Regions from separate parts of the Frigoribacterium sp. PvP121 genome, predicted to be linked through region 1. Evidence: predicted binding sites of a transcription regulator. Region 1 holds the regulator's gene; the other holds the start of a gene.
What was found. Region 1 encodes HrcA, which represses chaperone genes, less so after heat shock. Its sites were predicted from a motif close to TTNGCACTCGNNNNNNNCGAGTGCNAA; they were not measured.
Positions count from the first base shown of each region.

Region 2: groL (chaperonin GroEL) is a predicted target of HrcA. The motif match lies at 2,324-2,350, and genes of this name have one in related genera.

Region 1 covers NZ_JAFIBR010000001.1:2,125,535-2,129,877, forward strand. The annotation lists gene hemW (radical SAM family heme chaperone HemW) at 1-826, shown strand, start outside; gene JOE43_RS09895 (DUF4870 domain-containing protein) at 894-1,442, opposite strand; gene hrcA (heat-inducible transcriptional repressor HrcA) at 1,691-2,713, shown strand; gene dnaJ (molecular chaperone DnaJ) at 2,853-3,965, shown strand; gene JOE43_RS09910 (16S rRNA (uracil(1498)-N(3))-methyltransferase) at 3,968-4,343, shown strand, end outside.
Region 2 covers NZ_JAFIBR010000001.1:88,621-92,963, reverse strand. The annotation lists gene JOE43_RS00390 (DUF2332 domain-containing protein) at 1-659, shown strand, start outside; gene JOE43_RS00385 (DUF3263 domain-containing protein) at 737-1,030, shown strand; gene JOE43_RS00380 (LytR C-terminal domain-containing protein) at 1,051-1,683, shown strand; gene JOE43_RS00375 (cold-shock protein) at 1,996-2,199, shown strand; gene groL (chaperonin GroEL) at 2,391-4,010, shown strand; gene JOE43_RS00365 (cell wall metabolism sensor histidine kinase WalK) at 4,282-4,343, opposite strand, start outside.

The DNA of each region.
Region 1 (4,343 bases):
CGTCGACGCGGAGTACCTGCGCGCCCTCGCCGCCGCCGGCTTCACCCGGGTCAGCTTCGGCATGCAGTCGGCCGTGCCGAGCGTGCTGGCGACGCTCGAGCGCACCCACGACCCCGAGCGCATTCCGCTCGTCGTGGCCTGGGCCCGGGAGGCCGGCCTCGACGTCAGCCTCGACCTCATCTACGGCACGCCGGGCGAGACCCTCGACGACTGGACGAGGTCGCTCGACGTCGCCCTCGCGCAGGAGCCCGACCACCTCTCGGCCTACGCCCTGATCGTCGAGGACGGCACGAAGCTCGCCCGGCAGATCCGCCGCGGCGAGGTCGCCCAGCCCGACGACGACACGGCCGCCGACATGTACGAGCTCGCCGACGCTCGCCTCGCCGAGGCCGGCTACGACTGGTACGAGGTGAGCAACTGGTCGAGGGGCGTCGAGCACCGGTCGCGCCACAACCTGTCGTACTGGACGGGCCAGGACTGGTGGGGCGTCGGGCCCGGCGCGCACAGCCACGTCGGCGGGGTCCGCTGGTGGAACGTCAAGCACCCCGCCGCCTACGCGCAGCGCATGACCGCGGGGGAGTCGCCCGGCGCCGGGCGGGAGACCCTCGACGACGAGACGCGCCGGGTCGAACGCGTGCTGCTCGCCGTGCGCACGCGGGACGGCCTGCCGACGAGCGACCTCGACGCGACGGGCCGGGCGGCGATCGCCGGGCTCATCGCTGACGGCTGGATCGACGGCCGCGCCGCCCTCGCCGGCCGCGTCGAGCTGACGCGCACCGGGCGCCTGATGGCCGACGCCGTCGTCAGCCGGCTGCTCCCGGCGTGACGCGAGGCGCGCCTCCCCGGGGGGAGACGCGCCTCGGCGGGTGCGGCGACGTGGTCGCGTCGGCGGACTACGCCTTGATGAACTCGAACGTCAGCGGGTACTTGTAGTACTCGCCCTTGTTCGCGGCGAGGGCCGCGAGGATGCTGAAGACGATCACGACGATGCCGACGGCAGCCGAGATGAGGTAGCCGACGAGCACGATCCAGAGCAGGGCGCCGACGACGCTCGCGATCGTCATCGTGATCTGGAAGTTGAGGGCCTGACGCGTGTGCTCGCGGATGAACGGGCCGCGGTCCTTCAGCACGAGGTAGCCGACGAGCGCCGGGATGAACCCGAAGAGGATCCCGCCGACGTGGATCAGCGTCGACCAGAGCTTCTCGTCCTCCGGGCGGAGGGGCTGGCCGGCCTGCTGGTAGCCGGCGCCGCCGCCCGGGGCCTGCTGGCCCCACGGCTGCTGCTGGCCGTAGGGCTGCGGGCCGCCCTGCGGCGCCTGCTGGCCGGGCGCCTGCTGGCCGTACGGCGGCGGGCCGGGCTGGCCGGTCGGGCCGGCCGGGCCGCCCTGGCCGGGCTGCTTGGCGTAGGGGTCGTGCGGCTCTGCGGGCGGGGTGTCGGTCATCTGCTCACCTGGTTCGTCGTGGTCGGAGGTGACGGCCTCCCGCCCCGGTGGGGCCGGTGCCCGAGGGCGTCGACCGGACCGCGCGGTCCGGTGTCCGTCACGCCGAGCATAGGACAGGGAGGCGCGGCGCGAGTAGGTGCCGCCAGGCCGGTGGCGTAGCATTGGCAGTCTGGTACGGCGAGTGCCAGCCGGTCCGTGTCGACGCCCCCGGGGCGCAGCGGGCCCGTGGTGCGATGAGGAGGTGTGCGGTGGTCTCGGAACGAGGGCTCGAGGTGCTGCGCGTCATCGTGCACGACTACGTCGCCTCCCGCGAGCCCGTGGGCTCGAAGTCCATCGTCGAGCGGCACCAGTTCGGCGTCTCCGCCGCGACCATCCGCAACGACATGGCCCTCCTCGAGGAGGAGGAGCTCATCGCGGCCCCGCACACCTCGAGCGGCCGCGTCCCGACCGACAAGGGGTACCGCCTCTTCGTCGACCAGCTCGCCGACCTCCGCCCGCTCAGCGCCGCGCAGCGCCAGGCGATCGAGACCTTCCTCGGCGACTCCACCGACCTCGACGAGGTCCTCGGCCGCACCGTCCGCCTGCTCAGCCAGCTGACGAACCAAGTCGCGCTCGTCCAGTACCCCTCCTTCTCGCGGGCCCGCGTCCGCCACGTCGAGCTCGTCAGCCTCGCCGAGCGCCGGGTCATGACGGTGCTCATCACCGACACGGGCCAGGTCGAGCAGCGGGTCGTCGAGCTCCCCGCGCCGGTCGACGAGTCCTTCCTCGGCGAGCTCCGCTCCTCGCTCAACGCGCTCGTCGGCGGGGCTGCCCTGAGCGCCGCCGCGACGGCGCTGGCCGACCTGCCGGCGCAGCACCAGCCCGAGCGCGCGGCCACCGTCGGGCTCCTCGTGGCGAGCCTCGTCGAGCAGCTCGCCACCGGCCGCCAGGACCGCCTGGTCATGGCGGGCGCGGCGAACCTCGTCCGCATCGGCGACGACTTCAGCGGCAACCTCTACCCCGTCCTCGAGGCCATCGAGGAGCAGGTGGCGCTGCTCCGACTCTTCGGCGAGATGCAGCTCGACGCCGTCGACGTCGCCGCCAGCATCGGCCGCGAGAACGAGTCGTTCGGGCTCTCGCAGGCGTCCGTCCTCGCGAGCGGCTACTCGTCGTCCGGCAGCGAGATCGCCCGCCTGGGCGTGCTCGGCCCGATGCGCATGGACTACTCCACCAACATGGCGGCGGTCCGGGCGGTCGCCCGCTACCTCTCGTCCCTGCTCTCCGAGCGCTGACGAGGGCCGGCGCCGGCCTGCGGCCCCCGACCACCGACTCCACCCCCAGACACGACACACGACCAGCAGACATCCCACCCAGACATCCGCCCCGCGGCCCCGCGGAGCGCAGACGCACACCAGAGGCAGACGAGAACCAGTGGCAGATCATTACGACGTGCTCGGAGTCGACCGCTCGGCGACCCCGGAGGAGATCAAGAAGGCGTACCGCCGGCTCGCCCGCGAGCTGCACCCGGACGTCAACCCCAGCCCGGAGGCGTCCGAGCGGTTCAAGGACGTCACTCACGCGTACGACGTCCTCAGCGACCCCCAGCAGCGGGAGCGCTACGACCTCGGCCCGCAGGCCGGCTTCGGCGGGGGCGGCGGGGCCGCGGGCTTCGGCGACATCTTCGACGCCTTCTTCGGCGGCGGGGGAGGCGGCGGTCAGCGCCAGGGGCCGAGGTCGCGTCGCGAGCGCGGCCAGGACGCCCTGCTCCGCCTCGAGGTCGACCTGGAAGAGATCGTCTTCGGCACGCAGCGCGACATCGAGGTCGACACCGCAGTTCTCTGCGAGACCTGCTCGGGCTCCTGCTGCGCGCCCGGCACCTCGCCCCAGACCTGCGACATCTGCCACGGCTCGGGCCAGATCCAGCGCCAGGTGCGCTCGCTGCTCGGCAACGTCATGACGTCCAGCCCCTGCGGCACCTGCCGCGGCTACGGCACGGTCATCCCCAACCCGTGCCCGACCTGCCAGGGCCAGGGCCGCGTCCGCGCGCGGCGCACCATCCCCATCGACATCCCCGCGGGCGTCGACACCGGCCTCCGCCTGCAGCTGCCCGGTCAGGGCGAGGTCGGGCAGGCCGGCGGCCCGAACGGCGACCTGTACCTCGAGGTCAAGGTCCGCCACCACGAGACGTACAGCCGCAACGGCGACGACCTCCTGGCGACGCTCGAGGTGCAGATGTCCGACGCGATCCTCGGCACCGAGACGACACTCGACGGCCTCGACGGCGCGGTGGAGATCGAGCTCAAGCCGGGCACGCAGAGCGGCGACGTGCTGACCGTCCGCGACCGCGGGGTCACGAAGCTCCGCGGCACGGGCCGCGGCGACCTCAAGATCGGCGTCCAGGTGGTGACGCCGACGAAGCTCAGCCACAAGGAGCGCGAGCTGATCGAGAAGTTCGCCGCCGGCCGTCGCGAGCAGGCGCCGGAGCTCTCGCAGTTCCAGCAGGGCCTCTTCGGCAAGCTGCGCGACCGGTTCCTGAACTTCTGATCGTGGCGCACTTCTACCTGGTCGACGACCTGACGGAGGCGGCGGCCGGGTCGACCGTCACGGTCACCGGCGCCGAGGCGCGGCACGCCGTCACGGTCAGCCGGGTGCGGGTCGGCGAGCAGCTCACGCTCGGCGACGGCCGCGGCACGGTGGTGCGGGGCGAGGTGACGGAGGCGACCGGCGACCGGCTGTCGCTGGTGGCGGCCACCGTCACCGCGCATCCTCGGCCGGGGGTGCGGATCGCGCTGGCCCAGGCCCTCGCGAAGGGCGACCGCGACGAGCTGGCCGTCCAGGCCGCGACGGAGCTCGGCGTCGACGAGGTCGTCCCCTGGTCGGCGTCGCGGTCGGTGTCGCGCTGGGAGGGCGCCAAGGTCGCGA
Region 2 (4,343 bases), 2.0 Mb from region 1:
CGGTCGCCCTTCTCGAGGTGGGGGCCTCGGCCGGTCTCTGCCTGCTGCCCGACCTCGTCTCGTACCGCGCGGGCGACGTCCGCTGGGGCGACCCGCACAGCCCGGTCGAGCTGACCCTGGACGTGACGGACGGCCGCGGTGACGCCGCACCCGGCGGAGCGGGCACCGGTCTCGGCGCGGTCGAGCTGCCGGAGGTGGTCTGGCGTGCCGGGCTCGACCTCGACCCCGTCGACGTCCGCGACGACGAGGCCGTCGCCTGGCTGCGTGCGCTGCTGCCGCCGGGGGCGACGGAGCGGGCCGACCTGCTCGAGCGAGCGGTCGCGCTCGCCCGCACCGCGCCTCCCCGGGTCGCCCGCGGCGACGCCGTCGACGACCTCGAGGCCCTCGCGGCGACGGCGCCCGCCGACGCACGCCTCGTGGTCGTCTCGACCGGCACGCTCGTCTACCTGCCCGGCAGGCGACGACAGCAGTTCGTCGACACGGTCAGGGGGCTCGGCGCCACCTGGGTCTCGTACGAGCGGATCGGCCTGCTCGACGACGTCGGGCCCGTCGACCCAGGCGTCGTCGAGCGCACGTCGGCGTTCGCGGTCCTCGCCCTCGACGGGCGGCCGCTCGCCGTCGGCGACGCCCACGGCACCCGCCTCGCGACCGTCGGCTGAACGGGCCGAACCGCGCCCCGCCTCCCCGGCCACGGCCCGCGCCGACGTTATGGTGACGAGGATCGAGAGGGCAGGACGTGACCGACGAGGGCAGCAGGAGCACCGGCGTGCGACCGGGCGCGCTGTCGACCCTCGACCGCGCGATCCTCGACCTGGAGCAGTCGCCGCCGGCCACGCCGGGGCAGAAGGAGGCGCTGATCCGACGAGAGCTCGGGCTCGGCGTCGCGCGCTACCAGCAGTTGCTCAACTCCCTCATCGACCGACCTGCTGCACTGGCCTACGCGCCCCTGGTGGTCGGTCGCCTGCAGCGACTGCGCGACCAGCGCGCCCGGGCCCGCGCCGACCGCTCGTTCGGGCCCACGCCCCGCTGACCCGGAAGACCACGGAGACCATGCCGAAGTACCCCCGCGACCGTTTCGACGAGGTGCCCCGCGACCTGGAGAGGGTCGGGGCGCACCGCTCCGAGCCCCGCCGGGGGCGCGGCTGGGTGGTCGTCGCCTGGGCGGCCCTCGCCACCGGGCTGCTCGTCGGCGCCGGCGTCGTCGCCCTGGGCGTCCTGAACGACAGCTTCCAGTTCGTCGCCCCCAGCGCGACCAGCTCGGCCGAGGCCGGCGACGGCGCGACCGAGCCCGCCGACGCGGCCACCGACGACGCTCAGGGCGCGACCGACGGGGCCACCGAGGCCGCCGGCGAGACGCCCGCCGTGACGCCGACCCCGACGGCCACCGCGGCCGACCCCTCCGACGTGCCGGCCTCGACGACGATCGCCGTGCTCAACGCCACCACGACCAGCGGCCTCGCGGGCCGGGCCGCGACGACGCTCGACACCGCCGGCTGGACGGTCGGCAGCCAGGGCAACGCGCCCGAGCGCTCCGCCACCTCCACCGTCTACTACGCGACCGCGGCCGACCGCGCGGCCGCGCTCGGCGTCGCCGAGTCGCTCGGCGTCGACGCGACGCAGCAGAGCACGGCCTTCCCGGGGGCGACGATCACCGTCGTGCTCGGCACCGACTTCTCGTCGTAGCGGGCGAGCGCGGGGGGCGACGCGACCGGGGCCGGGCCCCGCTCCGCGCCTCCTCGGGGGCCTCCTCGTGCCCTTTCTGTTTCGGGCGTGTAAAGGATCGGGCCGACGGGCGCCCGCGGGTTCGTTCTGCGGCCTTCGGGGCTGTCGTCGGCGCCGGGGGCCGCACTAGCATCTGGTCTTGGTCGCCCCCTACGGCCCGGCCGCCCCGCCCCGAACGAGCGAGGCTGCACCGTTCGGGTGCGCAGGCCACTGCGTCGACCCGGCCCCGGCACCGACCGGCCGCCGTACGAACACAGCAAGGGGAGCAGCACCATGGCACACGGGACCGTCAAGTGGTTCAACGCGGAGAAGGGCTTCGGCTTCATCACGGTCGAGGGAGGCGGGCAGGACGTCTTCGTGCACTACTCGGCCATCGACATGAGCGGCTACAAGGTGCTCGAGGAGGGCCAGGCGGTCGTCTTCGAGGTGGGCACCGGGAGCAAGGGTCCGCAGGCGGAGTCGGTGCGGCTCGCCTGAGCCCGGCCCCTCCGTCGCGACGCCGTCCGCCCCTCGTGGGGCGGGCGGCGTCGTCGCGCCCGGGGGCTCGCCGTGGGCCTGCCCGGACGGCTTGCACTCACAAGGTGGGAGTGCCAGAATCGCTCTGGCACTCGCCGCAGGTGAGTGCCAAGTACCTCTGCTTCATGACGTCCGGGAGGGACGAGTAACACATGGCTAAGATCATTGCTTTTGACGAAGAGGCCCGTCGTGGCCTCGAGCGTGGCCTGAACATCCTGGCCGACGCGGTGAAGGTCACGCTCGGCCCCCGCGGCCGCAACGTCGTCCTCGAGAAGAAGTGGGGCGCCCCCACCATCACGAACGACGGCGTCTCCATCGCCAAGGAGATCGAGCTCGACGACCCGTTCGAGAAGATCGGTGCCGAGCTCGTCAAGGAGGTCGCCAAGAAGACCGACGACGTCGCCGGCGACGGCACCACCACCGCCACCGTCCTCGCCCAGGCGCTCGTCCGTGAGGGCCTCCGCAACGTCGCCGCCGGCGCCGACCCCATCTCGCTCAAGCGCGGCATCGAGAAGGCCGCCGCCGCGGTCTCCGCTCAGCTGCTCGCCGACGCGAAGGACATCGAGACCAAGGAGCAGATCGCGGCGACCGCCTCGATCTCCGCCGCCGACCCCACCATCGGTGCGCTCATCGCCGAGGCGATCGACAAGGTCGGCAAGGAGGGCGTCGTCACCGTCGAGGAGTCGAACACCTTCGGCACCGAGCTCGAGCTGACCGAGGGCATGCGCTTCGACAAGGGCTACCTGTCGCAGTACTTCGTCACCGACCCCGAGCGCCAGGAGGCCGTCTTCGAGGACGCCTACGTGCTCATCGTCAACTCGAAGATCTCGAACATCAAGGACCTCCTGCCGATCGTCGACAAGGTCATCCAGTCGGGCAAGCAGCTCCTCATCATCGCGGAGGACGTCGACGGCGAGGCCCTGGCCACGCTCGTCGTGAACAAGATCCGCGGCATCTTCAAGTCGGTCGCCGTCAAGGCCCCCGGCTTCGGCGACCGCCGCAAGGCGCAGCTGCAGGACATCGCCATCCTCACCGGTGGCCAGGTCATCGCGGAAGAGGTCGGCCTCAAGCTCGAGAACGCCACGCTCGACCTGCTCGGCCGTGCCCGCAAGGTCGTCATCACGAAGGACGAGACCACGATCGTCGAGGGTGCCGGCGACGCCGAGCAGATCGCCGGCCGCGTGCGTCAGATCCGCAGCGAGATCGAGGCGACCGACAGCGACTACGACCGCGAGAAGCTCCAGGAGCGCCTCGCCAAGCTCGCCGGCGGCGTCGCCGTCATCAAGGCGGGTGCCGCGACCGAGGTGGAGCTCAAGGAGCGCAAGCACCGCATCGAGGACGCCGTCCGCAACGCGAAGGCCGCCGTCGAGGAGGGCATCGTCGCCGGTGGTGGCGTCGCGCTCATCCAGGCCGGCAAGACCGCTCTCGCCGAGCTGCAGCTCGAGGGCGACGAGGCGACCGGGGCGAACATCGTCCGCGTCGCGATCGACGCTCCTCTGAAGCAGATCGCCTTCAACGCGGGCATGGAGCCCGGCGTCGTCGCCGACAAGGTCCGCGGCCTCCCGATCGGTCACGGCCTCAACGCCGCGACCGGCGAGTACGTCGACATGATCGCCGCCGGCATCATCGACCCGGCCAAGGTGACCCGCTCTGCCCTGCAGAACGCCGCCTCCATCGCTGGTCTGTTCCTGACCACCGAGGCCGTCGTCGCCGAGAAGCCCGAGAAGAACCCGGCCCCGGCCGGCGACCCCACGGGTGGCATGGACTTCTAGTCCGTACGGTTCCACGCTCAAGGGCGGTTCCCCTCCGGGGGAGCCGCCCTTCGGCGTCCCCGGGGTCGCTGAAGAACGCGAGCGATCCGTCCGCCGTCGACCAGATCACGGGGATCCCCGGCGTTCGACCGCCCGATCGCTCTCAGATCACGACAGGGCGGACGTCGGGTGAGCGGGCGGGCGTGCCGGAGGGACGCGAGCCGCGAGGCGGGGTCGGGCAGGCCGGAGGCGTGCCGGCGCCGCGATCGGGACGGAGCGGGGGAGGCGCGGGCTAGGCGAGCGAGACGGAGCCGGGGGAGGCGGGGGCCTGGCCGGGCACGCCGGTCGCCGGCG